4 regions of the Rhizobium sp. PRIMUS64 genome follow, and region 2 is predicted to be linked to each of the others. Evidence: riboswitches for the same ligand, from Rfam matches in the RefSeq annotation. Region 2 holds a riboswitch; each other region holds the start of a gene.
The links. A riboswitch is a leader RNA that binds a small molecule or an ion and turns the genes downstream of it on or off. The one in region 2 is predicted to bind cobalamin.
Positions count from the first base shown of each region.

Region 1: linked by a shared signal. The riboswitch ahead of cobU (bifunctional adenosylcobinamide kinase/adenosylcobinamide-phosphate guanylyltransferase) and the one ahead of fdhA (formaldehyde dehydrogenase, glutathione-independent) in region 2 are both predicted to bind cobalamin.
Region 3: linked by a shared signal. The riboswitch ahead of MOV76_RS20310 (ABC transporter substrate-binding protein) and the one ahead of fdhA (formaldehyde dehydrogenase, glutathione-independent) in region 2 are both predicted to bind cobalamin.
Region 4: linked by a shared signal. The riboswitch ahead of bluB (5,6-dimethylbenzimidazole synthase) and the one ahead of fdhA (formaldehyde dehydrogenase, glutathione-independent) in region 2 are both predicted to bind cobalamin.

Region 1 is NZ_JALBGX010000132.1:4,507-12,012, reverse strand. It holds gene cobN (cobaltochelatase subunit CobN) at 1-3,118, opposite strand, end outside; gene cobW (cobalamin biosynthesis protein CobW) at 3,123-4,172, opposite strand; gene cobU (bifunctional adenosylcobinamide kinase/adenosylcobinamide-phosphate guanylyltransferase) at 4,177-4,701, opposite strand; cobalamin riboswitch at 4,862-5,259, opposite strand; gene MOV76_RS32220 (chloride channel protein) at 5,518-7,308, shown strand; gene MOV76_RS32215 (adenylate/guanylate cyclase domain-containing protein) at 7,337-7,506, opposite strand, start outside.
Region 2 is NZ_JALBGX010000006.1:54,160-61,665, reverse strand. It holds gene MOV76_RS04435 (LysR substrate-binding domain-containing protein) at 1-875, opposite strand, end outside; gene MOV76_RS04440 (GlxA family transcriptional regulator) at 1-25, shown strand, start outside; gene MOV76_RS04430 (DMT family transporter) at 989-1,894, shown strand; cobalamin riboswitch at 2,056-2,257, shown strand; gene fdhA (formaldehyde dehydrogenase, glutathione-independent) at 2,474-3,664, shown strand; gene MOV76_RS04420 (transporter substrate-binding domain-containing protein) at 3,851-4,657, opposite strand; gene MOV76_RS04415 (EAL domain-containing protein) at 4,763-7,129, shown strand; gene MOV76_RS04410 (cysteine hydrolase family protein) at 7,204-7,506, shown strand, end outside.
Region 3 is NZ_JALBGX010000051.1:20,500-28,005, reverse strand. It holds gene MOV76_RS20335 (MYG1 family protein) at 1-516, opposite strand, end outside; partial or broken gene MOV76_RS20330 (HIT family protein) at 738-1,228, shown strand; gene MOV76_RS20325 (hypothetical protein) at 1,225-1,788, opposite strand; gene MOV76_RS20320 (ABC transporter ATP-binding protein) at 1,887-2,651, opposite strand; gene MOV76_RS20315 (iron ABC transporter permease) at 2,648-3,679, opposite strand; gene MOV76_RS20310 (ABC transporter substrate-binding protein) at 3,685-4,701, opposite strand; cobalamin riboswitch at 4,879-5,134, opposite strand; gene MOV76_RS20305 (tetratricopeptide repeat protein) at 5,356-5,958, shown strand; gene blh (bifunctional sulfur transferase/dioxygenase Blh) at 6,023-7,303, opposite strand; gene MOV76_RS20295 (DsrE family protein) at 7,486-7,506, opposite strand, start outside.
Region 4 is NZ_JALBGX010000025.1:47,073-54,578, reverse strand. It holds gene MOV76_RS13120 (phosphatase PAP2 family protein) at 1-636, shown strand, start outside; partial or broken gene MOV76_RS13115 (molybdopterin-dependent oxidoreductase) at 746-1,423, opposite strand; gene bluB (5,6-dimethylbenzimidazole synthase) at 1,420-2,106, opposite strand; cobalamin riboswitch at 2,148-2,336, opposite strand; gene MOV76_RS13105 (MFS transporter) at 2,511-3,914, shown strand; gene MOV76_RS13100 (methyl-accepting chemotaxis protein) at 4,185-6,059, shown strand; gene MOV76_RS13095 (hypothetical protein) at 6,120-6,701, shown strand; gene MOV76_RS13090 (3-deoxy-7-phosphoheptulonate synthase) at 7,101-7,506, shown strand, end outside.

The DNA.
Region 1 (7,506 bases), on a different contig from region 2:
CGGGCTTCGAGCCGAAGACGCGGTAACCCGCCCGGCGCTTTGCCGAGACTTCGTCCAGACCGGCGGCGCCAAGCCTTGCCGCCTCGCCGCGCATGCGCGTTGCGATCGGATTGTCGGCCTCGTCCTCTTCAAGCGCGCCGACGGCACGGATTGCCTTGTCGAACAGCGCGATCTGCTCGGGAAAAGCATCGCGGAAGAAGCCGGAAATCCGGAGCGTCACGTCAACGCGCGGCCGCCCGAGCATCGCCGGCGGAATGATCTCGTAGCCGGTGACGCGGCGCGAGCTCATGTCCCAGAGCGGCTTGACGCCGATCAGCGCCAGCGCCTGGGCGATATCGTCACCGCCGGTGCGCATGTTTGACGTGCCCCAGGCCGTCAACCCAAAGGAGACAGGCCACTCGCCATGATCCTGCACATAGCGGCGCACCAGCAGTTCCGCCGATTTTTTGCCGAGCTCGTAGGCGGCCGGCGTCGGCACGGCGCGGCTGTCGACCGAATAGAAATTGCGGCCGGTGGGCAGCACATCGGGCCGCCCGCGTGTTGGTGCCCCGGAGGGTCCGGGCGCCACGAACCGGCCGTCGAGCCCTTTTAGCAAACCTTCGATCTCGGCCGGGCCACAGGCGAGGATGGAGGGTTTGAGGCGGATCTCGATCTCGGAGAGCACCGCCCGTGTCGCCTTCCAGTCCTCGGGGCATTTGCTCTCGCCGGAAACGAACTTCGCCGAGAGTAGTTCGATGCGCTCGACAGTGTCTCCGTTGGTTCGCCATGGGGCATCGAGAACATCTGCGAGGATATCAGGACGTGGACCGGCCCAAACGGCAGCCATGTCGGTGTCGAGAGGGTCGAAGGAGGAGGCACCCCGCACGCCGCCGCCCAATCCCGCATCCGCCGCGATCGCCCGCTGCAAACTCGCATCACCGCCCTCGCCCAGCCCGCGCGGCACCCGCGCCAGCGCCACGGTCAGGTCAGTCAAGAGCCGTCCTTCAGGCGAGACCCCGAACACATGCAGTCCATCGCGGATCTGCATCTCCTTGAGGTCGCAGAGATAGGCGTCGAGCTTCTTCAGCGCCTCGCCCTCGCTTTCGCCGCTCGCGATACCGGCATCACGGTCGAGGCCGATATCGGCAACGAGCTCGAGGATCTGGCGGCTGAGCAGCCGGATACGGCGGGGATCGCCGCCCGACGCCTCGTAATATTCGTCGACCAGCGCCTCCAGATCCTTCAGCGGCCCGTAGCTTTCGGCTCGCGTCAACGGCGGCGTCAGATGATCGATGATGACGGCCGCACTTCGGCGCTTGGCTTGCGTGCCCTCGCCCGGATCGTTGACGATGAAGGGATAGAGATGCGGCAGCGGCCCGAGGATCGCCTCGGGATAACAGCTTTCTGACAGCGCCAGCGCCTTGCCCGGCAGCCATTCGAGATTGCCGTGCTTGCCCATATGTATGACGGCATGCGCGCCGAACTCGCGGCGCAGGAAAGCGTAGAAGGCGAGATAACCGTGCGGCGGCACGAGATCCGGCGAATGATAACTCTCTTTCGGATCGATATTATAGCCGCGTGCTGGCTGGATGCCGACGAGCACCTCGCCGAAGCGCGCAAAAGGCAGGGCGAAGACGCTTTCGCGAAAATACGGATCATCTTCGGGATCGCCCCAGCGGGCTCTCACCTCATCCTGAATCTTACTGGGAAGCGATTCCAGGAAGCTGTTGTACAGACTCAGGGAAAGCGTCTCGCGGATGATCTTTCCGTCGGAACCGGAATTGGTCGGTCCTTCCATCAGGTGGCGGATCAGCGCATCGCCGTCGGCGGGAATCTCGGCGACCAGATAACCCGCCGATCGCATGGCGCGAAGCACCTCGACGGTGCCGGCCGGCGTATCCAAGCCGACGCCGTTTCCGAGCCGGCCGTCGCGGTTCGGATAGTTCGCCATGACGAGCGCGATGCGCCGGTCGCCGGCGAAAGTCTTCCGCAGCCGCGCCCAATTGGCGGCAAGCTCAGCCGTATAGCGCACCCGGCCGGCATCGGCCTGGCTGGCGACGATGTTCGTCTCGACCAGCGCATCGTAGCGCGCCGCCGTCTTGAAGGAGACCGCCCGCGCCAGCACCCGGCCATCGACTTCAGGCAGTGCCACGTTCATGCCGAGATCGCGCGCCGACAAGCCCTGCGGAGAAGCCGCCCATGCCTCCTTCGACGAGGCCGACAGGATCGCCTGCAGCACGATCGCCTCATTCGCTTCCAGCACCGTCGGCTGCCGGTCCGCACCCGGTGCCGAGACCGCAAAGCCCGTCGTGTTGATGACAACGTCGGGTTTCAGCGCCGAAAACACGCTTTCGAGAATGCCGGTGGAGATGGGATCCTTGAGGCTATAGGCAAAGACCGGCAGCGGCCGGAGGCCGAGTGCGGCCAGCGCCTCGACAAGCGCTTCGATCGGCCCGGTCTCGCCGCTCTGCACCAGGGCGCGGTAGAAGCTGATGGCGACTGTAGGGGATTCAAATCCCTCCTCCGCTACCATCCCCGCACCCGAAGACATATCTAAAACGACCCGCCGCCACTCCTCGACCCCGATCAACCCCCGCCCCGGCCACCAAATACCTGCCTTCATCAAAGGCACAGCCGGTGCCGGCTTATCTGTGCCCGACAGCATCGCCCCGGCATAATCGAGAAACGCCCGCGCATTAGCATCGCCGCCCTCGATCAGATAGGCCCAGAGCGCGTTGAGATCGTCGAGATCAACATTGGAGAAAGGAACCAGCCCCGCATCTGGCCTGGCATCACCCGGCAAGACCGCAATCAGTGCACCGGCGCGAGCCGCAGCCGCATGCAGCGCTTCCAGCGCATAGTGGAAATAGCTGGCGCCGCCGAGCGCACGCACGATGATCAGCTTCGCATGCCGCGCGGTGCGCTCGACATAGGTATCGACCGACATCGGATGCTTGAGGCTCATCAGACTGGCGAGCCTCAGCGAAGGTGCTGTCCGGCGATCGCGATGGGCGGCTGCGATCGCGGCAAGCTCGCTGTCGGCCGCCGACAGGAACAGGATATCGCCCGGCGTCTGCCCAAGGTCGATTGCCTCCTCGCCGTCGCTGATCGTTCCCTGCTGGGCCAGAAGCAGATGCATCGGTCTATGCCAGCGCTTCGATCGCCGCCCTCACCGCGTCCTGGTCCATTTCGTGCAGGCCAATGACAACGAGGCGTGTGCCGCGCTTTTCTCCGGCTGCCCAGGCGCGGTCGAAATAATGGTCGATGCGGCTGCCGACGGCCTGGAGCTGCAAACGCATCGGCTTGCCTGAAACGTCGACGAAACCCTTGAGACGCAGCACGTCATGGGCTGATATGATGTCCTTCAGCGCTTCGACGAAACCGGCGGGATCGGCAATGGCTCCGAGATCGACGACAAAGCTGTCGAATTCGTCGTGATCGTGCGGCGCGCCATCCTCATGCTCCAGCTCGTGATGCGACTTGCGATTGGCGACATCGTCCTCCGTGCCGATGCCAAGGCCGAGCAAGATGCCGGCTGACACCTCGCCATTTCTCGCCTCGATCATCACGGGCTTGCGCACCGTGCGGGAGGCGACCTCGTCGCGCACCCTGATAAGGCCCGCGGCGTCGATCAAGTCGGTCTTGTTGAGCACGATGAGGTCGGCGCAGGTGAGCTGGTCCTCGAACAGCTCCTCGATCGGGCTTTCGTGATCGAGCGATTCATCCTCGGCACGGCGCGCATCGACGGCATCATGGTCGTCGGCGAAACGGCCGGCGGCAACGGCAGCACTATCGACCACCGTGATGACACCGTCGACGGTCACCTGGGTGCGAATGTCGGGCCAGTTGAAGGCGGCGACCAGCGGCTGCGGCAAAGCAAGGCCCGAGGTTTCGATGACGATATGGTCGGGCCGCTGTTCGCGTTCGAGCAGCTTCGTCATCGTCGGGATGAAGTCGTCCGCGACCGTGCAGCAGATGCAGCCATTGGTGAGCTCGATAATGTCGTCCTCAGTGCAATTCTCCGCACCGCAGCCCTTCAGCACGTCGCCGTCGACGCCGAGATCGCCGAATTCGTTGATAATCAGCGCAATCTTCTTGCCGCCGGCATTGGTCAGCAGGTTGCGGATCATCGTCGTTTTGCCGGCACCGAGGAAGCCGGTGATGACGGTTGCGGGAATCTTCTGCTGGTTCATGGACTTAACCCTTCATTTTCAGCGGCAGGCCTGCCGCGATGAAATAGACTTCGGCGGCCTTCGCCGCGATCGATTGGTGCAGCCGGCCGGCATGATCGCGAAAATCCCGCGCCATGCGATTATCCGGCACGATGCCGAGACCGACCTCGTTGGAAACGAAAACGAGCCGCGCCTTCGCGGCGGGCAGGAAATCGGCAAGTGCGGCAAATTCCACCGCCATCTCACGCTCCTCGATCATCAGATTGGTGACCCAGAGCGTCAGGCAATCGATCAGCACGATGCGCCCTTCGCCATCGATGTCGGTAAGCTTGCCGACAAGATCGAGCGGCTCCTCATGCGTCGTCCAGGACGGACCGCGATCGGCCTTGTGTTGCGTTATGCGCGCCTGCATCTCCTCGTCCCAGGCCCGCCCGGTGGCAAGGTAGTGGCGATCCAGATCGGTCGCGGTGACGAGGGATTCGGCGAACCTGGACTTGCCGGAGCGCGCGCCGCCGAGGATGAAGACAGTGTTGGAGGGGGCAGCCGTCATGCCGGCGTTGCCTTCTGAATAGATGCCGCGCAAGCCGCTACGGAAGACGCCGGCGGCTGTAAGGCCCCGCCAAATCGCGCCGCACCAGGCTGCGCTGAATTCAATCGTTCAGCCAAGACAACCTCCGTGCTGGCAACGGGCATAGTGCCCAGGTGTGGGCTTCGCGCCCGGCACGCATGGCAGGTCTCCTGGCTCGCGGTTATCGGCCGCGATCGGGGCAGACCGGAAACCGGTCGCCCTGATCGTGCCAGCGGATCATCCTCGCCTTCCCGGCTGCATCAGTGAAAAGGTGGACGATTCGTAGACTTGAGAGGCGTCCGACCCCGGTTGATCACCATGCATATCCAGTGGCTTTTCCGGCATGCCGCCCGTCCCGCCCGCCTGCACGATTGCAGGCTGCCGGCAGAAAGGGCTTAACGCCGGATGGAAGACCCTGACCGCTCTACAGTCGCGGGGTCGGCTGTGATGAAGGCGCCCGGCTTGGGTCCGCCGCGTCACATTCCCTTTTCATCCGGAAGGGCGTAACACCGATCCGGAACCATCCGTTATGTCGGGATGGTCGGGCGACCATCCGTTGAGGGATGGTTAGGCAAGCTCAGAGGTGAAGTCAACCGGCCTTGGCGACCGGGCAATGGCCGGCCAGAGGAAGCAACTCCGCCAACACGACTTACTCTACCTAAAATATCGTCATTTATCAGAGACTTACGTCATAAAAATTTGTCCCAGCCGCCGGCTTTTCGCCGCAATTGCGTCGCAAGCGGACTGCGCGACCATCTCCGCCCTTGACCGGGCCTCTCCCCGCCTAGTTGTCTAGCCATGCTTATGAAATTGGATCGGCGCCGTTTTCGTGCGCTGCGTGTTTTCTTCGATCCGGGACGCCTGCGGGCGCTGACCCGCCGTAGCGAGGTCGGTCTGTCGCTGGCGGGCGCCGTCGTCGGCATCATCTCGGGTCTCGCCGTCACCGGCATGAGTTACGTCTCCAACGAGCTGCATCAGCTGGTCTTCGGCATATCAGACAGCGAGCGGCTGAGCTCGTCCGAGATCGAGAACAAGATGCTGCTGCTCACTGCCCCCGTCATTGGCGGCGCCCTGCTCGGCCTGTTGCTCCTAGTGCTGGCGAAACGACGCAAGAAGCCGATGGTCGACCCGATCGAGGCCAATGCGCTGCATGGCGGCCGCCTGTCCTTGACCGACAGCATCATCGTTGCCGTGCAGAACCTGATCTCCAACGGTTTCGGCGCCTCCGTCGGCCTGGAGGCCGGCTATACCCAGCTTGCCGCCGGCCTCGCCTCCAAATTCGGCCTGAAGCTGCAGCTTCGCCGCTCGGACCTGCGCACCCTCGTTGGCTGCGGCGCGGCGGGCGCCATCGCCGCCGCCTTCAACGCGCCGCTGACCGGCGCTTTCTATGCCTTCGAGCTGATCATCGGCACCTATACGATCGTGTCGCTGACGCCTGTCGTCGTCTCCGCCCTTGTCTCCACCCTGATCGCAAGGCTGCTTGCCGGCAGCGATTTCACCATCGATATCGGCAGCTTCGGCTCGGTCGTGCCAGCCGATTATATCCCGGCACTGCTGCTCGGTGCTTTCTGCGCCGGTGTCGGCATCCTGATCATGCAGGGCGTCGCCTTTGTCGAAGAGCTGGCGCGCAAGAGCTCGATCGCCCCACCCTTCCGCCCGGCACTCGGCGGCATCATCGTCGGGCTGTTGGCGATGATCTCACCGCAGGTGCTCTCGGCCGGCCACGGCGCCTTGCATCTCAACCTTTCCCGTGAGGTGGCGATCCCGACGCTGATCGGCCTCTTCCTCTTGAAATCCTTCGCCTCGGCGATCTCGATCGGCTCCGGCTTCAGGGGTGGGCTGTTCTTCGCCTCGCTGTTCATGGGCGCCCTGCTCGGCAAGCTCTTCGCCTATTGCGGCCCCTATTTCGCCGATGCGACGCTGACGCCCGTCATCTATGCCGTGGTCGGCATGAGTTCGCTCGCCGTCGCCGTCATCGGCGGGCCGCTGACCATGACGTTCCTGGCGCTCGAAATCACCGGCGATTTCCCGATTACGGCACTGGTGCTCGCCGCCGTCATCACCTCCTCGCTCGTCGTCCGCTCGACCTTCGGTTACTCCTTCGCCACATGGCGCTTTCATCTTCGCGGCGAAAGCATCCGCAGCGCCCATGATGTCGGCTGGATCCGCAATCTGACGGTCGACAAGCTGATGCGCGCCGATGTCAAGACGGCAAGGGCGGGCATCTCTCTGGAGGAATTCAAGCAGGCCTTCCCGATCGGCTCGACCCAGCGCGTCATCCTCGTCGAGGAGAGCGACAAATATGCGGGCCTCGTGCTGGTGCCGGAGATCTACGCCAACCCGACCGACGCCCAGGACGAGGGCAAGACGCTTGCCGATTTCATCCACTACCGCAACGATTTCCTGCAGCCGCAGATGAATGCCAGGCAAGCGGCGGCGATCTTCGACAAGAGCGAAAGCGAAGCACTCGCCGTCGTCAACAACCTGATCGAACGCAAGGTGATCGGCCAGCTCAGCGAAAGCTATACGCTGCGCCGCTACAGCGAAGAACTCGACCGCCGCCGCCGCGAGGTCTCAGGCGAGATCTGAGCGTCGTCGCGCCGATCGGATCGACGCTTCAGGATACGGCGTCGGCGAGCTTGAACACGTCGGCCCGCTTCGAAACACCGCGCAGCTCGAACGATCCTAGATACTCGCAGGCCACGGCGCAGGTGGCCGCGAAGCTCTCCGACATCAGCAGGTGTTGTTCAAGCGTGCCGCAGAGCTTTTCGAGCCGCGAGGCCTCGT
Region 2 (7,506 bases):
CACGTCATCGGAGGTGCGGGCATAGGCTGGAATGCGTCCCGTATCATTTCGGCAAGTTCCCGAACGGCCTCGCTGGAACGGTAAGTGCTCCGGCGGAGCACGACCTTGGAGGAATCGACCGGCGGGAAACCGTCTTCGGCGGTGAGTTCCCGGCAGCCGGGCGGAATGCTGCTGCGGGAAAGCGTGGTGACGGCAAGGCCTGCGGTCACGGCATTCTTCAGCCCCGAGCCGGTATCGGCAATGAAAGCGATTCGATAGTTGCGGCCGATCTGTTCCAGTGACCGGAGCGCAAAATCGCGCGACCAGGTGGAGTTGCGATAGGTCGCTATCGGCAGGGGATCGATGTCGTGCAGCCTGTGGACCATCGATGTGACCCAGACTGTGGGATCGATGCAGATGACCTCGCCTTTCGTCTCATCGCTCCAGTCGAAAACGACGGCCAGATCGAGCTCATCCCGCTCGAGGGCGGCCAAGTTGCGAACTGTGTAGTCGCAGGACACGGTGACCTCGACGGCCGGGTGGCGTACGGCGAAAGCCGCAAGGGCTGCCGGCAGCACCGTCTGGCTGTATTCCTCCGGAATTCCGATGCGCACCGGTCCGTCCAGCGGTTTGCTGCGGATCGTCGCGGCGGCCTCGTTCAGGAGGTCGATTATCCTGCGGGCATAGGGGACGAGCTGTATGCCCTGGCGCGTCAGCAGCACGCCGCGGGCGCCCCGCTCGAACAGGGTTTCGCCGATCGTCTGCTCAAGCCGCTTGATCTGAGTGCTCACCGCCGACTGCGTCCGCCCGATGCGCTGGGCAGCCGCGGAGAAATTGGAGGTCTCGGCAACGACCAGGAAGGTTCTGAGCAGGTCGCTCTCAATCGGCTCGTGCATAGGAATAGCCATAGAAAAAATCGATGGTAGCTATCTCTACTATTCGTTTGTCTGATGTCAATTCTTGGCGCAGAAAAGAACGGCGTTCGACTTCCTTCTTTGAGAATATCTGCGTGACCATTGAAAATCCGGCCAGACGCCTCGCAGGCAGCGAGCACGAGAAGGGTGTGCTTCTCATCATTGCCGCGACGCTTGCCTGGAGCGCGAGCGGCGTCTATTCGCGGCTCCTGACGACCGACGTATGGACGGCGATCGCCTGGCGGTCGTTGTTCGGCGGCCTGTTTCTGCTGATCCCCTGCCTTTTCCTCGAAGGGGGCATCTCGCGGCAGCAATGGCGATCCGTCTTCCATCCGTCCGGTCTTGCCATGATCGCATGCCAGACCTTCAGTCAGATATGCTTCATCGGGGCGCTTTACATGACCACCGTCGCCAATGTGACGATGATCTATGCGACCGCGCCCTTTATCGCAGCGTTGCTCGGCTGGGTCATCCTCAGAGAGAGGGTCTCCAGGCGGACGCTGATTGCCGGCGGCATCTCGCTCTTCGGCGTTGCGGTCATCGTCGCCTCGTCGATCGGCGGCGGCACCGGTTGGGGTGACCTGCTGGCGCTCGGCATGACCGCGTCCTTCGCGCTCGTCATCATCATTCCGCGCATCAGTCCCGACGTGCCAAGCCTGCCGCCGACCGTGGTCAGCGCTTTCCTGACACTCGCACTCTTCGCGCCGTTCGGTTCGGTCGGCTCGCTCGACTTGCACAACTGGATCGTCCTTGCCGCCTTCGGCGCGACCAATTTCTCCCTGGCGCTGGTGCTCTTCCTTGCCGGGGCGAAACGAATGCCGCCGGCGGAAGCGGCGCTGATCGGCACGATGGAAATCGTGCTCACGCCCCTCTGGGTCTGGCTGCTGTTTTCCGAAGAGCCGCCCGTTGCCACCTTTTTCGGCGGCGCGATCATCCTCGGCGCCGTATTCTGGCACACTGCAATCGACGTCAGCCGCAGCCGGCGACCGCATCGCGCCTAAAGCCTTTAGGCGGCGATCAAATCTTCCCGGACGATCCGGAAAACCGCCGTATTCGCGGGATCAATTATTTCCGCTACGCAGCGCTGTTGCGACTTTGCCGACTGTCGTCTTTGAGTTGCGCCCATGTCGTTTTCTTGATCGCTGTTTTACGTCAGGCATGGTTTGCTTGTGGTGTTCAAGGCGCTATCTCGCAAACTGGCGAAATGGACCATTGGGACGCTGGCCTGACGCCGGCGCTGCCCCGCAGCGGTAGAAGAACTGAAATCCTCAAGGAAATCGCCGGATAGACATCCGGAAAGATATCGAGATGGATCGAAAGGAGATTCTGGAGCCGGAAACCAGCTCTTGGCATAGCAAATCGACGGATTGCGGCAGATGATCACGAGCGGAACGACAGGCGAAAACCATGGCGTTCACTCCTCTTCTCCATCCAATCTGTCCCTTTTGCAAATCGAATATCGCCCGATGCGGCGGTATCTTGTGTTGTGGACCGGGCTGCAGAGGAGGCAGGCCGGAGGGAAGGTTGCCATCGACTGCATCGGTTGCAGATCGAGGCATTCAAACAAGTGGGAGGAATTCATGAGCAAAAATAGAGGCGTCGTCTATCTCCGGCCGGGCAAGGTCGAAGTTCGCGACATCGACGACCCGAAGCTGGAAGCGCCCGATGGCCGCCGCATCGAACACGGCGTCATTCTGAAGGTGATATCGACCAACATCTGCGGCTCCGACCAGCATATGGTCCGCGGCCGCACGACGGCGATGCCGGGCCTGGTCCTCGGTCATGAAATCACCGGCGAGATCATCGAGAAAGGCGTCGACGTCGAAATGCTCGATATCGGCGATATCGTCTCGGTGCCGTTCAATGTCGCCTGCGGCCGCTGCCGCTGCTGCAAATCCCAGGATACCGGCGTCTGCCTGACGGTAAACCCGGCCCGCGCCGGCGGTGCCTATGGCTATGTCGACATGGGTGGCTGGATCGGCGGACAGGCGCGCTATGTCACCATTCCCTACGCAGATTTCAACCTGCTGAAAATCCCCGATCGGGATAGGGCAATGGCGAAGATCCGTGATCTCACCATGCTCTCCGACATTCTGCCCACCGGCTTCCATGGCGCAGTGCGTGCAGGTGTTGGGGTCGGCTCGACCGTCTATGTCGCCGGTGCCGGCCCTGTCGGCCTTGCGGCTGCGGCTTCGGCTCGCATTCTCGGCGCTGCTGTCGTGATGATCGGTGATTTCAACAAGGATCGTCTGGCGCATGCGGCGAAGGTCGGTTTCGAACCGATCGACCTGTCGAAGAGCGACCGTCTCGGCGACATGATCGCGCAGGTCGTCGGCACCAATGAGGTGGACAGCGCCATCGATGCGGTCGGCTTCGAGGCACGCGGCCACTCGGGCGGCGAACAGCCGGCGATCGTGCTCAATCAGATGATGGAGATTACCCGTGCCGCGGGTTCGATCGGCATTCCCGGCCTCTACGTTACCGAGGATCCGGGCGCCGTCGACAACGCCGCCAAACACGGCAATCTGTCGCTCCGCTTCGGCCTCGGATGGGCCAAGGCGCAGTCCTTCCACACCGGCCAGACTCCGGTGATCAAATATAATCGTCAGCTCATGCAGGCGATCCTCCACGACCGGCTGCCAATTGCCGATATCGTCAACGCCAAGGTCATTCCGCTCGACGATGCCGCCAATGGATATGAGAGCTTCGACCAGGGAGCGGCGACGAAATATGTCCTCGATCCGCACGGAGAGGTCGCGAAAGCCGCCTAGAGCAATTCCAGCAAAAGCGCGTAGCGGTTTTGCGTCCGGAATTGCGAGAAAACAAAGGGATAGAGCATTTCCGTGATTCGAAGAAAAACGGAAATGCTCTAGCGACTACGACTGAGGACTTTACCTGATAGGAATGGCCGGCGGAAAGCCGGCCATTCTGCATCGCACAACGATTTGATTGACGAACTACTGGATGCTGAACGGGAAATATTTTGCGTTGATCATGTCGTAGGTCCCGTCCGCCTTGATGCTCTTCAACGCTTCGTTCAGGCGCGCAAGACGCTCCTTGTCATCGAGGCGCAGCGCGATGCCGGCACCCTCACCGAAGTATGTGATGTCGACCAGATCCGGTCCTTTGAACTCGCAGCAGCTTCCTGCCTTGGTGTTGGCAATCCAGTCGTAGATGGCGAGTTTATCCTCGAGGATAATGTCGACGCTCCCGTCCGCCAGACCCTTGTACAATTCGGGCGAAGACCGAAACACCTTCTTTTTCATTTCCGGATAAAGATGGTTGGCATAGGATTCCTGCGCTGTCGACGATGTCACCCCAAGAATTTTATCGTTGAGGGCGGCGGGGCTGACATCGCTGATCGACGAATCCTTCCGGGCGATGAACACAGACGGGCTGTTGTAGTATTTTTCAGTGAAGGCAACCTTTTGACGCCGCTCAAGGCTCATCGACATGGATGAGATGATCGCGTCGTATTTGTCGGCAACGAGATCGGGGATAATGTCGTCCCACTTCTCGATGATAAATTGGCATTCGAACTTGCCAACCTCGCACAGCGCATTGGCAATATCGATGTCGAAGCCCTGAAGTTTGTTATTTGCATCGAGATAGTTGAAGGGCGGAAATGCACCTTCGACGGCAATTCTCATTGGCATGCGATCTTGCGCAGCCACCTCAAGCGGCGAGGTCGCGGCCAAAAAAATACCCATCCCGCCCGCCATCAGCGCTCCGCGCAATATAGTCTGAATGGATATGCGCAACATCGTCGGGAGCTCCTCGGGGCATAGTCGATCTCGCCCCATAGTGCGCCGCAGCCTTTAATTCTACGTGAACGCTTCTTTGTTAGCGTCTGCCAATGCGCCCGTGTCGTGGTGTTCAGGGGTCTAGGCTTGCAGATCGTTCTTCCTTCCAGCTCCAAGACGTTTCAGCAATCCTGGATTGCTTCGGGAAGAATTCTGTTTCTGATTGCCGTCAGCGGGCTTGGAGCGATCGGACTTGTTGTACTCTCGGCGCTCTGGGCAGGGACCGAAAGCGATGCTGCCGCCCTTGATCGACAGCGCCAGCTTGTGAATGCCCGCCTGCGGGAACAGGTCGATCAAGTCGCCCATGTCATCGGCCAGTTCGGCAACGGCTACCTCACACGTGTTTATCCGGCTGCCCGGTCAAGCGGAGGTTCCTCTAGCCTCGATGCCGTTCTGACAGCGGCCGCCGGGAGTGCGATCAGCCAGACCGCAATGTCCGCCTTCGGCTACGATCAGGCCTTTGTCGTCGACGAGAAGGCTCAACTGCTGATGCTGGCGGACGCCCAAACGGAAAAGCGTTATCGCTGGATGAAGCCTCTCTTTTTGCCTCTGCTTCAGGATGCCCGCCTCGGGGTGAGACCAGGCGCGGTTTCCAACGAAAGAACGCCGTCCTCGATGGAAAGCCGCCATGCGAGCCCAGGACGCTCCAACACTGCGTTGGCCAATCTAATGCGGCTGGAAGGTCGGCCGACGATCGTCGGCGTCGTCGCCATCAACGATCCCGAAGAGGGGCAACGGCAGACGATGCGGCAATTCCTGATCGTCGTGCGGTTTATCGATGGTGCGGCGCTGGACGAATTGAGCCGGCAACAGGGCCTCAACGGCGCGCGCTTCGCGCGCACAGCCGATGCAGACGAAAACGAGGTTGCCTTCCAGATCGACGCCACGGCAAATGGCGAACCGATCGGCTTCATCGTATGGCGGCCCGATCTTCCAGGCTCGAGAGTGATCGGCCGATTGATGCCGGCGCTTTCGATTGCCGCCCTGGTGATCGCGATCCTGTTCTCGGTTTTGCTGGTGCGCCTGCGAAGCAGCCTCGGCGAGTTGAGAAAAAGCGAGCTGCATGCAAGACAGCTTGCCTTGCATGACGTGCTCACGAGCCTTCCCAACCGCGCTTTGTTCGCGATGAGGTTCGACGAGTGCCTGGCCGAGACGAAGAATTCGGCCGAGCGCTCGGCAGTCGCGCTTCTCGATCTCGACCGCTTCAAGGCCGTGAACGACACGTTCGGCCATGCCGCCGGCGATGAACTCATCAGGATGGCTGCGGAGCGGATCCACTCCCTGCTTCGTCCGGGCGACACGCTTGCCCGGCTCGGAGGGGACGAATTCGCCCTGCTTCTTCGGGACATCAAAGATCATGATCAGGTTTTGCCTGTAATATGCGACGCGATCGTTGCCGAACTTGGCAAGCCCTTCCCGCTTCTGAGGGGCGAGGCGGTCGCACGGGTCGGCGGCTCGATCGGCGTGACCGTCGTGCCGGACGCCGGACGGAATGCCGATGACATCATGCGCTACGCCGACGTCGCGCTGTACGAAGCAAAGATGGGCGGCAGAGGCCAATGGCGCGTCTATTCACCGTCCATGGACGGCGGCAGGAATGCGCGCGACATACTCAAGAACGAATTGCGGGAAGTTTTGGCCAAAGGCACGGCCTCATCCGCTGACGGTCCACAATCCGACCCGATTGCGAACAAGCCGGACTTCGGATCGCTCGAAGTTTACTACCAAACGGTACATCGCGCCGAGGGCGGCGGATACTCGGCGTCGGGCGCGGAGGCTCTCGTGCGTTGGCGTCACAGTCAGCGCGGACTATTGACGCCTGCCAGCTTCATCCCTGTCGCCGAGGAGGGCGGCCTCATCGACGCTCTCGGTTTCTGGGTATTGCGCGAAGCCTGTAGAGCCGCCTGCAAATGGCCTGAAAACACATTTGTTGCGGTCAACGTGTCTCCCGCCCAGTTGAGAAGACCAAATTTTGCCGAGGAAGTATTCGCCGTGCTCCAGGAGAGCGGCCTGCCGCCGTCCCGGCTCGAGCTCGAGCTCACCGAGTCCTCGCTCATCGAGGATAACTCGGACGTCTATACGGTGCTGAAGTCGCTGCGCAGCCAAGGTGTTCAGATTTCGCTCGATGATTTCGGAACCGGCTTTTCATGTCTCAGCCATCTGCTACGCTTCGATATCGACCGCATCAAGATTGATCGTTCGTTCGTCTCACAGCTCGGCACGAAAGCCAACGGGGCGGCCATCATTGGCGCCATCGTCGCGCTTAGCCGCAACCTCGGTATCTCGACGACGGCTGAAGGGGTCGAAACCGAATATCAACGCGACTTTCTGGCTGCCCTCGGCTGCACCGACCTCCAAGGCTACTTCTTCTCCAAACCGGTTCCTCTTCGCGACCTTGATAGTTTCCGGACAGCTGAGAGTGCTGTCGCCTGAGAGGCTTTTGATCTTCCGCCAGGAACTTTCGCCGCGCGCGGCGGTTGACGCCCGAAGACCGAGTGGAGGATGTGATGGGCGAGGTCGGGGAGTGGCGGCACCTTTGCGTCGATATGCAGCGGATGTTTGCCGAAGACACGCCGTGGCACGTTCCCTGGATGGCACGGATCTCTCCCCAGATCGAAGAGCTGGCCGGGCGGCACTCGTCGCGAACGATCTTTACCCGCTTCCTGCCACCCGAGCATGCCGACGACATGCCGGGGAAATGGCGGGATTATTACCAGAAATGGTGGATGATGACGGGTGAGCATCTTCCGCGCGGATTCATCGATCTCGCCCCATCGCTGGCGTCGTTGGTTCCACCGGCAAGGCACTTC
Region 3 (7,506 bases), on a different contig from region 2:
GAAACTGCGGGCAATGGCAAGGGCCGCGTGGAAGGCGCGGTTATCGGCCTCAGGGTCCGCTTCGTCGAAAACCGGTTTCAGGGTCTCCAGCAGCGCCGGCAGCGTCAACCCGGCCAACGGCCCCGAGGGGCTGAGCGCGCCATTATCAGTCAGATCGACCGGCAGCACGAAGCTGGCGTCGAAAGAGCCATGCATCGCTTCCACATGTGCTTGGGGAAGGCCGAAGGCCGTGAGATAATCACGGCCGTAATGCTTCCAGATCAGGCCGAACGAGCTGTAGGGCTGGCCATCGTCGCGCAGCGGCGCGCCGCGCTGGTGGTGATCGAACATCCCCGCAGCGGGGTCATAGGCTCCGCCGACATCATAGATGATCCGGTCTTCGCCCGGCGTGATCCACTCCGGCGCCCGGCTGCGGACGATCCGCGCCTGCGGGAAAAGCCGGGTCAGGATGACGCTCGACAGCAATTCGTCGGCATGAAAGCCACCGGAATGGGTGACGAGGAAATCGGGGATCATGGGAGCTATGCGCCTTGTCGTTCGCGGAGAGTCCGCTTGCAGGTCGGCACCAAATAACCGTTGCCGGCTGCTATCTCAACCCATACCTTAAATCGGAGTCGATTTAAGAATAAAATGATGCAGCAATCCAATGTGTTACAGCGTCCTTTCTGACGTCACCGCGATACCGGCCTCTAGCGGGATTCATCGAAGCCCCTGAAGGGTGCATCAGGAGTAAGTCCGTGGAGATTCCCCAGCACTTTCACGTCGCCGAGACGGCAGGATGGTTTGTGAACCACCGCATCAATTCTGCCCTTCCCGGTTACCTCATGATCAGCTCCAAGACCGACACCAACGATCTGTCGGATTTGTCCGAAGATGCTTTGGCTGAATTCGGCCCTTTGCTGGCAAGAGCTCAGAGTGCTTTGAATTGAATGCTCAGCGCGTCTATATCGGCCGATACGGGCACTCGCCTGGTTACCCGATCCATTTTCATGTGATCCCGATATATGACTGGGTGGAGGAGTTGTTCTGGAAGGACGCTCGCTATCGTCTGCTCGAGAATTTCGCAGAGGGGCCAGGGGAAACCGCAACGGGTGGCGCGGAACTGACGCTGTTTGTCTGGCGCGAGTTCTGCGAACGCGCAGAGCCGCCACCGGTCAAAGGGCCATCGGTCTCAGAGGCCATCGAGCTGCTGCGGGAGACAATGCGGTTTTCGGCGCCTGAAGCCTAAGACAACACCGTTCCCGGCTGTCTTGCGACAAGCGCCCGGCTGGCCGCCGCGCCGGCATGCAGGCAGATGAGCCCGATCGCCGCGAGAGAATTGATTAGCAGAACATTCGCCACCACCGCTGCCGAAAACGCGCCCTCACCTGACGGAAGCACCGCCGTTGCAGCAAACAGCGCGCCTTCATAGGCAACGAACCCGGCCAGGAAGGCGCCGGCCATCGTAACGGTAAGATCTGTCGACAGACGAAGTACCCCGAGCGCCGTAGCCAGGCACGCAAATGCCGCGATACCGATCGCCAGACCCCAGGCATAACTGTCCCAGGTCTGGGGATAACCGAGCACGAGATATCCGACCATCTGGTTGGCGAGCCAGGCCAGCAGAACCGCCGTCACCGCCATCCGCCGGGGAAGAATGACAGCCGATACCGCCGCCAAGGCCACGAAGGGCGTTATGCAGGCGAAAAGCAGGCTGAGAGCGACGCTCGCACCTGAAATGACGACGACCCAGGCGACAGCGAAGCCGGGTGCGACAGGGCGCAGGGGAAGCTGATTTCGTTCGAGCATCTCGAAACTCCATTCGACCGCAGGAAATAATACGCCAGTCCGGGAAAAAGGCTAGCGAGGCCATACCTCCTCTTGAGATCGAAATTCCCCGCCATTCCTCAATCCATGACGTATTGGATATGATGCCGGCCGTGCACGGCCGATTTCTGGACATGGGCGCGAACGCCGAAGACCCGGCCGATCATATCCTCCGTCAGCACCTCCTCCGGCGCCCCCGAGGCGACGACCTCGCCTTTCTGAAGCACCGCCAGCCTGTCGCAGAACATCGCCGCCAGATTGAGATCGTGCAGCGCGACGATGCAGGTGATGCCGAGCTTCGAGATCAGCGAGAGAATGTCGAGCTGATGCTGGATATCGAGATGGTTGGTCGGCTCGTCGAGCATCAGTTCGCTCGGCGCCTGCGCCAGCGATCTGGCAATATGGACGCGCTGGCGCTCACCGCCCGACAGCGTCTGCCAGAGCTGGCCCGCCCTCTCCCGCATGCCCGTCCGCGACAGGGCCTCGTCGACGGCTGCGTCGTCTCCGGCGCCCCAGGACGACAACAGCCCGCGATGCGGCGTGCGGCCGAGCCGCACCACGTCGCGCACCGTCAATTGCGTATCCGTCGTCGTCTGCTGCTCGACGAAGGCGACGCGCCGCGCAAGCGCTGCGCGCGACAGCGAGGATATATCGTCATCACCCAGCCGGATGACGCCGCTGCGAACCTTGCGCAGCCGGCAAATCAATCTGAGAAGGCTCGATTTGCCGGAACCGTTCGGCCCAAGCAGGCCGAACACCTTGCCCCTTTCCACCGTTAGGCTGACGCCGTTGACGATGACGGTATCGCCGGCGGCAAAGCTTACCTCGTCGACGCTGATACTCATGCATTCCCTCGCACGCGATAGAGGATGATGGCGAAGGCCGGCGCGCCGAAAAGCGCGGTGACGACGCCGATCGGCAGGATTTGCTGCGGAATGATGACGCGCGAAACAATATCGGCGCCGACCATGTAAATCGCACCGCCGAGCGCTGTTGCCGGCAGCAGCCGCCCATGCCCCGGCCCGACGAGGAAGCGGGCGGCGTGAGGGATGACGAGGCCAACGAAGCCGATCGAACCCACCATGCTAACGACGCTTGCCGTCATCGCCGCCGTCATGCCGAACAGCACGATTTGGACGCGGCGTACGGCAATGCCGAGCGAGGCGGCAGCATCCGTGCCGAAAGCGAAGGCGTCCAGCGCCCGCACATGGGCCATGCAGATGATGAAGCCGGCAAGCGCGATCGGCACCGACAGATAGACATCGGGCCAGCGCACGCCACTGAGCGAACCCAAAAGCCAGAACAGGATGCCGCGCGCCTGCTCGGCATTCGCCGATGTCGTCACGATGTAGGAGGTCAGCGCATTGAAGAGCTGCGAACCGGCGACGCCGCAAAGGATGATGCGCTCGCCGCTTCCTCCCGCACCCGTTGCCAGGAAGCCGACCAGCAGAAAGGCGATCACCGCACCGATGAAGGCGCCGCTCGAGAGGCCGAGAATACCGTAGCCGAAGCCGAGGATCATCACGCAGACGGCGCCCGTCGAGGCGCCGGCGGAGATGCCGAGCACATAGGGTTCGGCCAGCGGATTGCGCAGCAGCGCCTGCAGGATCGCACCGGAGAGCGAGAGCGATGCGCCGGCGCTGGCCGCGACGAGCGCGCGGCTCAGACGATAATCCCAGACGATGCCCTGGTGGATGCGGCTGATCTCGAAATTCGTTCCGAACAGCCGGTTCGAGACCGCCTCCGCCGTGGTCGCAACGGGAATTGCGATCTCGCCGATGGAAACGGCAAGGCTGATCATCAGCCCGAGCAGGAGAAGTGCGGCAATGGTGAGCGCGGCAAGCGCCCACCATCCCTGTTGCCTGACCGACATTGCCTTCACTGCGCCAGGCCGAAGGACTTGATGCCGTTCGCCAATGTCTCGATGCCATCGATCGTGCGGATCGTCGGGTTCATCGACTGCGCGTCCATCATCACGAAGTGCTTGTTTTTGACCGCGTCGAGCTCCTTGGTCACAGGGTCGCTCTCAAGAAAATCGACCTTGACCTTAGGATCGTCAGCCGCATAACGGCGGCGGTCCATGGTCGCGAGCACGATGACGGCAGGGTTCGCCTGGGTGATGGTTTCCCAACCCACCAGCGGCCATTCCTCTTCCGTGGTGACGACGTTCTTCGCACCGATCGTCTTCAGGATATAGGCGGGCGCGCTGTTCTTGCCGGCGATGAAGGCGTCGCCGCTGACCTCTTTGCTGGAGAACCAGAAGACGACGGGCAGGTTCTTGCCCGATGCGCCCGATATCGACGCGACAGCATCCGCCTCGCGCTTCTTCAGCGCCGAAATCAGCGCATCGCCGCGGTCCTTCACGTCGAAAATCTCCGAGAGCTCGGCGATTTCCCGGTAGATCAGGTCCATCGTGAACAATTCCCCACGCACGCCGTCGCCGCCATCTGTGTTGACCTTGGCGATGCAATCGGCCGGCGCGAGATAGGTATTGATCCCGAGATCCTTGAACTGTTCCCGCTTGCCGACGGAGCCCTGCGCGCCGACATGCCATTCGAACTCGGCCGCCACTAGGTCGGGCTCCTGCCCGACGACGGATTCGAAGCTCGGATCGTTGTCGGCAAGCCGCTTTATCTTGCTGTTGGCCTCGGCATATTGCGGCAGGACTGGACCGACCCAGACGGCCGTCCCGGCGATCTTGTCGGCAAGGCCGAGCGAGAAAAGAATTTCGGTCATACCCTGGCCGATCGAAACGATCCTGGCGGGCGCCTTCTGAAAAGTCACCTGCTGGCCGCAATTACTGACGGTCAGGGGGTAGTGCGTCGCGGCAAGGCTTGGTGCCGCAAGGCCGGCAAGCCCGAAGGCATATGTCATGGCGGCGAGAATCTGGCGCATGGAAAACCTCGATGAAGGAAAAAATCACGGCCGTTCCGCGCATGTGCGCGGACCGAAAGCACGCTTAGGCGTGCCCTAGCCGCAGGAGGCCCAATCGAGACGGATGCATGCCGGAATTCGGCGAAGGTTCAGCAGGTCAATCATATCTGTTCCTTGTCCGGGCATCCCCGCCCGGTTGATTGGATCGTGATTGACGGCAGGTCTCCTGGCTTGCGGATATCCGTCGTTACATCCGCCTTCCCGCGATATCCGCAGTGGCAGGGCCATAGGCCCTTCAGAGATGGCCAGTCGCTGGCCACTCCTGAGATGATCGACAATCCGCTTACAGTTGCGGGGGCAGCCACGGTCTCGGTCCCTACTGGGTCGTCCTCACCGTGTTCCCTATTAATCCCCTTGGAGTCATCTTCAGGGAACCGTCGAACCCAGTTACGTCGCAGACCTGCCTAACGTCAATGATTATTGCGGAGGATCGTGCCGGCCCACCGCGGCAAATTGCGAGACCTCGAAGCAAAACTCGCCAGCACCCTCGCGCAAAAGCTATCGTCTGCGGCGCTGGCGTCGGGTCATCAGTCGGCGTGCGTCACGACGGATTGCGGAAGGCGGGCCCCCGACATAGCTTTGGCGCCACCGATTTCAACGAGGTCTGATGTAGCAATGAGCAATCCGGATAGCACCGATCTCGCCGCAGCCAGGATAGACGCAATTCGCCAAGCAGCCGAGCAAGGCGATGCACAAGCACAATTTGAATTAGGCCATATGACCGCACGAGGTGAAGGTGTCACCGGGGATAAAGCCGAAGGCGCGAGATGGCTTCGGAAAGCGGGCGAACAAGGTCATGTCGATGCGCAATTCCTCCTGGCTGGCCTGTATCTCATGGGGGACGGCGTTGCACAGAGCGCGCCGGAAGGCGTCGAGTGGCTTGATAGAGCCGCCAGTCAAGGCCATGCCGACGCACAGTATTTATTGGGCTTGATGAGAGAGGACGGCGACGGTTGCGATATCGATCCAACAGACGCCGTAAGATGGTACGGCCAGGCCGCAAACCAGGATCATGCCGGTGCGCAATACAGGCTAGCCCAAATGAAAGAGCACGGCGTGGGCTGCGAGATCAATCTGACAGAGGCTTTCAAATGGTACCGTCGCGCAGCGCTTCAGGATTACCCTGATGCAAGAGAAGATCTGCTCGATTTATGTCGTGCACATCCAGACCTGCCGCTTCCAGTATCAGAATTGCTCGATGGCAAAGGTCGTTCCTGATACTCAGCCCTTTGTCCGGCGGCGCAATCGTCCAGACGCCGTCGCCGTTCTATTCACTCCGCCCCTACAACGCATCCAGCGGTATCTTCAAATACCGCCGGCCGTTCTCCTCCGGCTCGGGCAACCGCCCGCCGCGGATATTGACCTGCAGCGCATGCAACATCAGCTTCGGCTTCGGCAGCGTGCGGTCGCGCGCCTGGCGCAGCGCAACGAAGCCAGCCTCGTCGATGCCTGCGATATGAGGATTGGCGCTTTTCTGGGCGGTCACCGTGCTTTCCCAGCGCGGGTGGCGGCCGCCGGGCTGGTAGTCGTGGCCGGAAAAGAGCCGGGTCTCCTCGGGCAGCAATAGGATGGCCTGGATCGAGTGCCAGAGGGAGCTAGCGCTGCCGCCCGGAAAATCGGTTCGCGCTGTGCCGGAATCCGGCGTGAACACCGTGTCGTGCACGAAGGCGGCGTCGCCGATCACATAGGTCACTGAGGCGAGTGTGTGCCCGGGCGAAAACATCACGCGGGCCTTGAGCGCGCCGATCTCGAACGTGTCGCCATCGGCAAACAGCCGGTCCCATTGCGAGCCGTCGGTTTTAAGCGCCGGCCAGTTGTAGATCTCCTTCCAGAGCATCTGCACTTCGGTGACATGGGCGCCGATCGCCGTCGGTGCGCCGGTCTTCTCATGCAGATAATCCGCGGCGGAGAAGTGATCGGCATGCGGATGCGTGTCGAGGATCCACTCGACCGTCAGCCCTTCACTTTCGATGTGAGCGAGGATGGCGTCGGCATTGGCCGTTCCCGTCGCCCCCGACATCTCGTCGAAATCGAGCACCGGGTCGATGATGGCGCAGCGTTTCGTCGCCGGATCGGAAACGACATATTGCACACTGCAGGTGCGAGGCTCGAAGAAGGCCTTCACATGAGCCGCCTGCCCTGCCCGCTTTTCCAGAAAGCGGCGCGCGCCGGCAAGATCGAAGCCGAGGTTTTGACCGAAGGCCTCGACATCCCCGGGCTTCATCCGCCCGTCGAGCACCTCGCCCAGCGCGTAGAGCGTCAACGCCCGCGTGCCGCTCTTGCAATGGGCGACGACCGGTCCCTTGGCCTCGGCCATCGCTGCCTGGAAGGCACGGATGTCGGCCTCGGTGATCTCGGTCCCCTTCACCGGCACGAAGCTATAGGCGAGCCCGGCGGCGGCGGCGGAAGCCTTTTCCGAGGTATTGCCCGGCTGCCCCGGCTCCTCGCCATCCGGCCGGGCATTGATGATGGCGGCAAAGCCATCAGCCGCGAAGGCGGCAAAACCTGCGGCGTCGGGCTGCCCCGCCACCGATATCAGCTCATTGACCCTCACGGATGTCATCGAAGCCCCCGCGCTGCCCGCACCAGGCATTATCGCACGTATATCGATACAATCTCACAAGTATATTGCCGAATGCAAGAATAGGCGCTTGGTATTTCTCAGCACCTGTCGCCGATCCGCAAAGCCTGAAGAAACCGGCGGGAGACGCCGCCCAAACTCCCGCCCATCCCGGCCGAGTATCGTCAAAACGACAGCGTCGCAGC
Region 4 (7,506 bases), on a different contig from region 2:
GTCGGAGACAAACCCGCCAATGCAACCATGCCAAACTGGAAGCCGATCCTGCTCGAGACAGCCGATGAATTCAGGCCACCGACTCCGCCCGACTGCAAGTCTGCGGCCGTGAAGGCCGAGACGGATGCAGTCCGCCAGTTTGAGCGAAAATTCCCCAACAGCTACAAGGCGTTCTACTGGCAAAGTCCATCCGGCCTGTTCACAGACTGGTATGACTATGCCAGCAAGTGGATGTTCGAGGACAAGACGGATTCGAACCCGCCGCGCGCCGCACGGGCTTACGCGATGCTCGCAACGGTCTACTACGACGCCTACATTGCAAGCAACGACGGGAAATACGCTTATTGGTACCTGCGGCCCAACATGCTTGACCCGAGCATCACTCCCCTGTTCGCAGTGCCGGCCCATCCCAGTTATCCGTCGAATCACTCCACGTTGTCGACTGCCCGATGCGAGGTGCTTGCCTATCTGTTCCCCGACCAGGCGGAGTTCATCCGAACGGTCGGCAAGGAAGCGGGCGATTCCCGCATCTGGGCCGGCATCCACTATGAAATGGACAACCGGGCCGGTGCCGCACTTGGCAAAGCAGTCGCCGGGAAATTCATCGAGCGGGCAAAAAAAGACGGGGCAGACTAGCGGAAGGGCCGCTAGCGCCTTTCTCCCGAAATGTCGCAATCCTAAGCGAAGGGTTCTCGGTGGAACGTTCCGTTCACTCAGCAGCCGACGTGCGAGGCAGCAACGTTTCTCAAACGATGCGGATGCGGCGCGTCACCTGGCCATTGCTTTCCCAGTATGTGTGCTTTTTGGCGATCAAGGGATCGTCCATCGCCGGTTGAATTTGCCCTGCGGTACTGATCGCGCGCGAGGTCACCGTGTGTTCTCCAGGCGAGGGATTTGGCCAATCCAGTGACCAAATCTTCCAGGCGTATTCGGCCTCCTCGCTGTGATCGATGACTGCCGGCATCCAGGGCCCTTGATCAATTTTCAGTTCGACCCGGTCGATCGGTGCACCCCAGGCTGCGCCGACGACCCGGTGACCCGAGTCGTTGCGCGTGACCTTGGCGGGCGCGGATTTCAGCAAGGCCCGGCCGACCGAGGTCTCGGCCCGCACAGTCTCGCCTTTGTGCTCTTCCTCCCGGATGGTGACATAGTCGCGGCCCATCAGCAGGCTCATGAAGCGGGTGTCGCGAACCTCGATGCCCTTCAGCCACTTGACGTTGGCAATCCCGTACCAGCCCAGAGTTATCAGCCGCAGCGGGAAACCGTTGGGGGCAGGCAGGGTCGCTCCGTTCATTTCGTAGCAGAGCAGATTGTCGGGGTTCATCGCGTCTGCGAGCGACATGCTGCGAGCGAAGTTCTGTTGCATCTTGATGTCGCGAATCGTGACCTCGCCTTTGTCGGTGCCGAAGAAGACGACCTCTAGGTGTTCAGTCCCCATCCATCATGGAAGACGAGTTCCTCGAGCGGCAGCCGCTGCCGCCAGCCTTTGACGGACAGTTCCGGCTCGTCATAGAGCCGGTCGACGAAACCGGCACAGAGCCAGGCGACCACCTCGATATGCTGGGGTATGCCGAGAATGCTCTTCAGCTCGCCTTCATGAAAGATGCTGACCCAGCCGATCCCGACCCCTTCCGCCCGCGCCGCAAGCCAGAGATTCTGGATGGCGCAAACTGTGGAATAGCTATCCATCCTGGGATTGTGCGTGCGCCCCAGCACGACGCTGCCGCTGCGGGTAGGATCGCAGGTCACGCATATGCCGAGCGGCGCCTCGACAATGCCTTCGAGCTTGAGCGAGCGGTAGGCCTGCCGTCGTTCACCTTCGAACATCAGCGCCGCCTCCTCGTTGGCCCTCGCAAAAGCATCCCGGACGCGCGCCCGCACGGTTGCGCTTTTCACCAGAATGAAATTCCACGGCTGCATAAAGCCGACGGAGGGTGCATGATGGGCAGCCGTCAGCAGCCGCTGCACAAGGTCATCCGGCAAGGGATCGGGCAGGAACTCGCTGCGAACGTCGCGCCGCGTCATGATCGCATGATAGACGGCCTCGCGTTCGGCCAAGGAAAAACCGGACGCCGCCGAAAGGGCATCCTCATCAAAGGGTCGCATCGTCAAATCCCCAACAACGCAACCGCCCCGCCGTCCGCGCGGATCGGTCTATCTAGCCAGGCCGGTCTTCTGACTCGGCGTCATCCGCCTGCCGCAGCCTTCCCGGCGAGAAGCCAGTGGCGTGATGAAGCGGCAAGCGTCGGCCTTACAGCGTTGGGCACGTTCCGGCTTTGCACCGGATTCCCGATTCTCCCGCCTGGACGGCGGGCACCTGACGGCGCATCTATTTCAGGAAAGCGCGGCGGCGGCAAGCCGGCCCTCATACCGCCGACACGTTGCATGCGACATCGACTTCATGGACAGAGGCGCATCGCTGCCTTAGAAACAAACCCATCCTGACCGACGCCCATGGCGCCGCACTTTTTCTCTTTGCACTTTGGTTGCCCGTGCCCCGCCTCACGCCCATGATCCTTGCGGTCGCCCTGTTCATGGAACAGATGGATTCGACCGTGATCGCCACCAGCCTACCGGCGATCGCAGCCGATATCGGCACCTCGCCGATCGCGCTGAAGCTCGCCGTTACCAGCTATCTCGTGGCGCTGGCGATCTTCATCCCGATCAGCGGCTGGATGTCCGATCGTTTCGGCGCGCGCAACATCTTCCGCATGGCGATCTTCGTTTTCATGATCGGCTCGATCGCCTGCGCCTTTTCCAATTCGATCACGGCCTTCGTGATCTCACGCCTGATCCAGGGCGCCGGCGGCTCGATGATGACGCCGGTCAGCCGCCTGCTGCTGGTCCGGGGAACGCCGCGTCACGAACTCGTCGATGCCATGGCCTGGCTCACCATTCCAGCGTTGATCGGTCCGATCATGGGTCCGCCGATCGGCGGCTTCCTCACAACCTACCTCACCTGGCACTGGATCTTCTGGATCAACGTCCCGATCGGCGTGCTCGGCATCATCCTCGTCACCCGTTTCCTGCCGGCGGTCGAGCCGCGCACTCTGCGGCCGATGGACTTCCCCGGCTTCTTCCTTTGCGGCCTAGGCTTCTCCGGCTTCGTCTTCGGCCTGTCGGTGATCAGCCTGCCGGCCGTGCCCGTTATCTACGGTTATGTCACGGTTGCGATCGGCATCCTTGCCGGCCTCCTCTACCTCCTGCATGCCCGCCGCGTGCCTTATCCGCTTCTCGATCCGAAGATGTTTCGTTACCCGATGTTTCGGGCGGCGATCCTCGGCGCCTCGAATTTCCGCATGGGACTTGGCGCCCTGCCTTTCCTGATGCCGCTGATGCTCCAGCTCGGCTTCGGCCTGACACCGCTGCAATCGGGCTCGGTCACCTTCGTCAGCGCGCTCGGCTCCATGGGTTCGAAATTCGCCGCCTCGCGCACCTTCAACGCCTTCGGCTTCCGCACAGTGATCTCCCTCACCACCTTGCTGGCGGCGATCTTCCTCGGCATCAACGGCCTTTTCACCGCCGAAACGCCACTGTTCCTGATCATGGCCTGCCTGCTGATCGGCGGCCTGTTCCGCTCCATGGCTTTCTCGGGCGTCAACGCCATGGCCTTCGGCGACGTCGATGATGCCGACAGCAGCCAGGCAACCGCAATCAATGCCGTTGCCCAGCGTATCTCCATGGCGATGGGTGTGGCGATCGCCGGCGGCATCCTCGAAATTTCCAGCAGCTTCCACGACGGCAGGCTGCTGGTCTCGGATTTCCACATCGCCTTCTTCAGCGTCTCGGCGATTTCGGCGCTGGCCTGCATCACCTTCCTGCGCCTGCCCCAAGATGCCGGCGCTGAACTGACGGCGCGCGGCCGCAAGCGCCGGCACGCCGAACCCGAAGAGGCCGTGGCTGAAAATAGCTGATCTCCCTGACGCCACGGAAGCATTCCTGCACCCACCGGTTCGCAAGGCTCCGCGCCGGCGGCAGCAGGCGCGAATGGCACGCGTGTGCTCAGCATTCCTTTCTACTTTATGATTTATTCACACATCAAATACACACTGCGTTTGCGCGTTTTGGGTTGCTATCTGGACATGGGCATGAGCGCTCGTGATGCGACCGTCAGCGTCGATGCCCGTATTGATACGCCAGTCGGGAACATGTCCGACTGAGCCGCAATTCTAGGCCGCCGCGGAATGTTCCAATTTTTGAAAACGATGCCTCTGACAGCCAAGCTGGCGGCGATTATCGTTGCCGTAAACCTCTGCGGCATTTCCGCTTTCGCCACCTATACCTGGATGTACGAAACCCGGGCGTTGATCGATGGCGCCAAGGCGAACTGGTCCAAGGATGCGGAGCAGTTTGCATCTCTGGCCGCCGGCGGCGTGAAATGGGGGAAGGCGAACGCCGTTCGCGAGGCTTATTCGCTCTACCGCGACGACCCCTCGCTCGATCTTGTACAGTTTGCCGCATTCAACGCGGAACCGGCCTCCGTCGATACGTGGACACGCGACGGCATCAACGGTTTGCCTGCACCCGCCGATCTGGCGAAGCGTCTCAGCGCGAAACCGGAAAAGACGACTGTCGATGATAGCGGAACCTCCGCCGGCGTGGTCACGATCATCGCGCCGCTTCCGCTGGATAAGGCAGGCAAGGCCACCGGCTACATCGTCACGAACTGGTCTGTCGAAAAAATCGCTTCCGAAGTCAGGCAGAAAGTTCTCATTTCGCTGCTCACGCAGTCCGCGATCACCGCCATGGCCGTCGTTGCCTTCCTTCTCGCCATGCGCAGCCTGGTCGGCCGGCCCATCAGGGTGATCAGCGAACGAATTAGTGCGTTGCAGAAAGGCGATCTGGTCTCTCCCGTCACCTACAGGGAAAATGGCGACGAGATCGGATTTCTGGCGCGTGCACTGGAAGTTTTCCGTCACGAGGCGATTGCGAAAGTCGAGAGAGAGCAGGCCGCTGCCGAGCAGAGTGCTTCGCTCGACGCCGAACGGGCGCGCAACGCATTGTTGACCGAAGAGGCCAGCAACACGCAACGACTGGTCATGAACGCTCTCGCGAATGCATTGGAAGGGCTCGCCGCCGGCGACTTCTCGATACACCTGGCCGATGTCGGTCCCGAATTCGACAAATTGCGGCAGGATTTCAACAACATGGTCGATGCGGTCGCGGCCGCTCTGACAGAGATCAAGACCGCTTCCGTGGCGGTTGAAACCGGCTCGAGCGAGCTGGCGACCTCCGCAGATCAACTCGCCAGGCGGACCGAGCAACAGGCAGCAGCATTGGAACAGACCGCCGCCGCACTGGATGAGGTGACCACGACGGTCAGAACATCGTCGCAACGGGCTGAAAATGCCGGGCAGTTGGTCGAGGAGACAAAGCGGAGCGCCCATGTCTCGGCGACGGTGGTGCGTGATGCGATCGGGGCGATGGACCGGATTCAAACCTCGTCGAGCCAGATCGGCCGCATTATCGGCGTCATCGACGAAATCGCCTTCCAGACGAACCTGCTGGCGCTGAACGCCGGCGTCGAGGCGGCGCGTGCAGGCGAAGCCGGCAAGGGTTTTGCGGTTGTTGCGCAGGAAGTGCGTGAGCTCGCCCAGCGGTCTGCAAATGCAGCCAAGGAAATCAAGAACCTGATCAATGTGTCCGGCGACGAAGTTGCTGCGGGCGTCGGGCTGGTGAACCAGACCGGCGATGCCCTCCTGAAGATCGAGGAGCAGATCAACCGCATCAGCGACAGCATCGCTTCCATCGTCCAATCCTATCGCGAACAGGCGACGGGCCTGCAGGAAATCAACAGCGCGATCAACCAGATGGATCAGACGACACAGCAGAACGCGGCAATGGTCGAGGAAACCAACGCGGCCTGCCACGAACTGCTGTCGCAAGGACGCCTGCTGCAGGACTCGGCCGGCAGGTTCATCGTCGGCGCGTCTGCGGCAAGCCAGCCCAAAGCCGTTCAACCCACCCGCCAATCTCGTCCCGAGCCGAGAGCCTCCGTGCAGCGGCATGCAGGAAATGCCGCCGTTGCCGCTGCTCCCGGGGCATGGGAGGAGTTCTGACGTCGTCTTCGCCCGATAAGCCTTAGTTCTCAACAACCTATAATCAGGAAGGAAACAGTTATGACGAAACTCGTGCCCGCATTTCTTTTGGCCTGCACCGCATTTGCCATGCCGATGGGCGTATCCCTGGCACAGGATGCCAAGCTTGCCCCGATCTCCGACTACGTGACGAGCGACGTAAAGCCCTGGCTGAACGACCCTGCCATCATCGAGGCCGTCAAGGCGCAGAATGCTGCCAACGCCAATCTCAGCGCTGCCGATATCGACGCCCTCGACAAGAAGTGGCGTGCCGAAGTCGATGGCTCCGACCACGCCATGATCGACGGCGTGCTCAACAATGCGCTGTCGAAATTCCTTCAGGGCAAGAAGGAAGCTTCTGGCGGCAAGATCACCGAGATCTTCGTCATGGACGCAAAGGGGCTGAATGTCGGTCAAAGCGACACCACATCCGATTACTGGCAGGGCGATGAGGGCAAGTTCCAGAAGTCCTTCGGAGCCGGCAAGGACGCCGTCTTCGTCGATGAGATCGAAAAGGATGAATCGACCCAGACGCTCCAGTCGCAGGCAAGCGTCACGATATCAGACGACGCGGGAACGCCGATCGGCGCCATCACCGTCGGCGTGAACGTCGACGCCCTGTGATCTCAGGAACTGCGTTTTCTAGAACAGTGCGAATGACCGTCGCCCGAGAGCATCTTTAGAGCGACAGGTTTAAACAAAGCTTAGAGCGCGTCGCATGCACGAGATCGAGCGCGACGCGCTTCTTGCCTCGCCGGGGTATCCCTCCGTAGAAGCCGTTGCCGTCCCCCGGAGCGCTGGATTTTCAGACAGAAAATTCTACGTGACATCACGCAGGCGTGGCGCTACATACGCCCCATGTCGATCACATCAATCAACGCCTTGGGATTTTATTGGTACCGCTGCTCTCAGCGGATGCGGGTCCATGCGTAACTGAATTCGACGCGACGACAACCCGAACAGCCGCTAGTCTACCTGGCGGCTTTTTTGTTCCGCACGGTATGACCAAACAGGAGCCATACCGTGTCTGATACCATTGATGATCTGCGTATCGTCGAGATCACCCCACTCACCAAACCTGCCGATATCATCGCGGAAATTCACCGCAATGCTACTGTCACGGACACCGTGACCAGCAACCGTGATGCGATCCATAAGATCCTCCAGGGCGAAGACGATCGCCTGATCGTCGTCATCGGCCCCTGCTCCATCCATGACCCCGTTGCGGCTCGGGAATATGCCGCACGGCTGGAGGAACAGCGACGCCGCTTCGCCGACGATCTCGAGATTGTCATGCGCGTCTATTTCGAAAAGCCTCGCACGACCGTCGGCTGGAAGGGCCTGATGAACGACCCGCATCTCGACGGCAGCTACCGGATCGAGGAAGGGTTGAGGATTGCGAGACGCCTGCTGCTCGATATCAATGCGA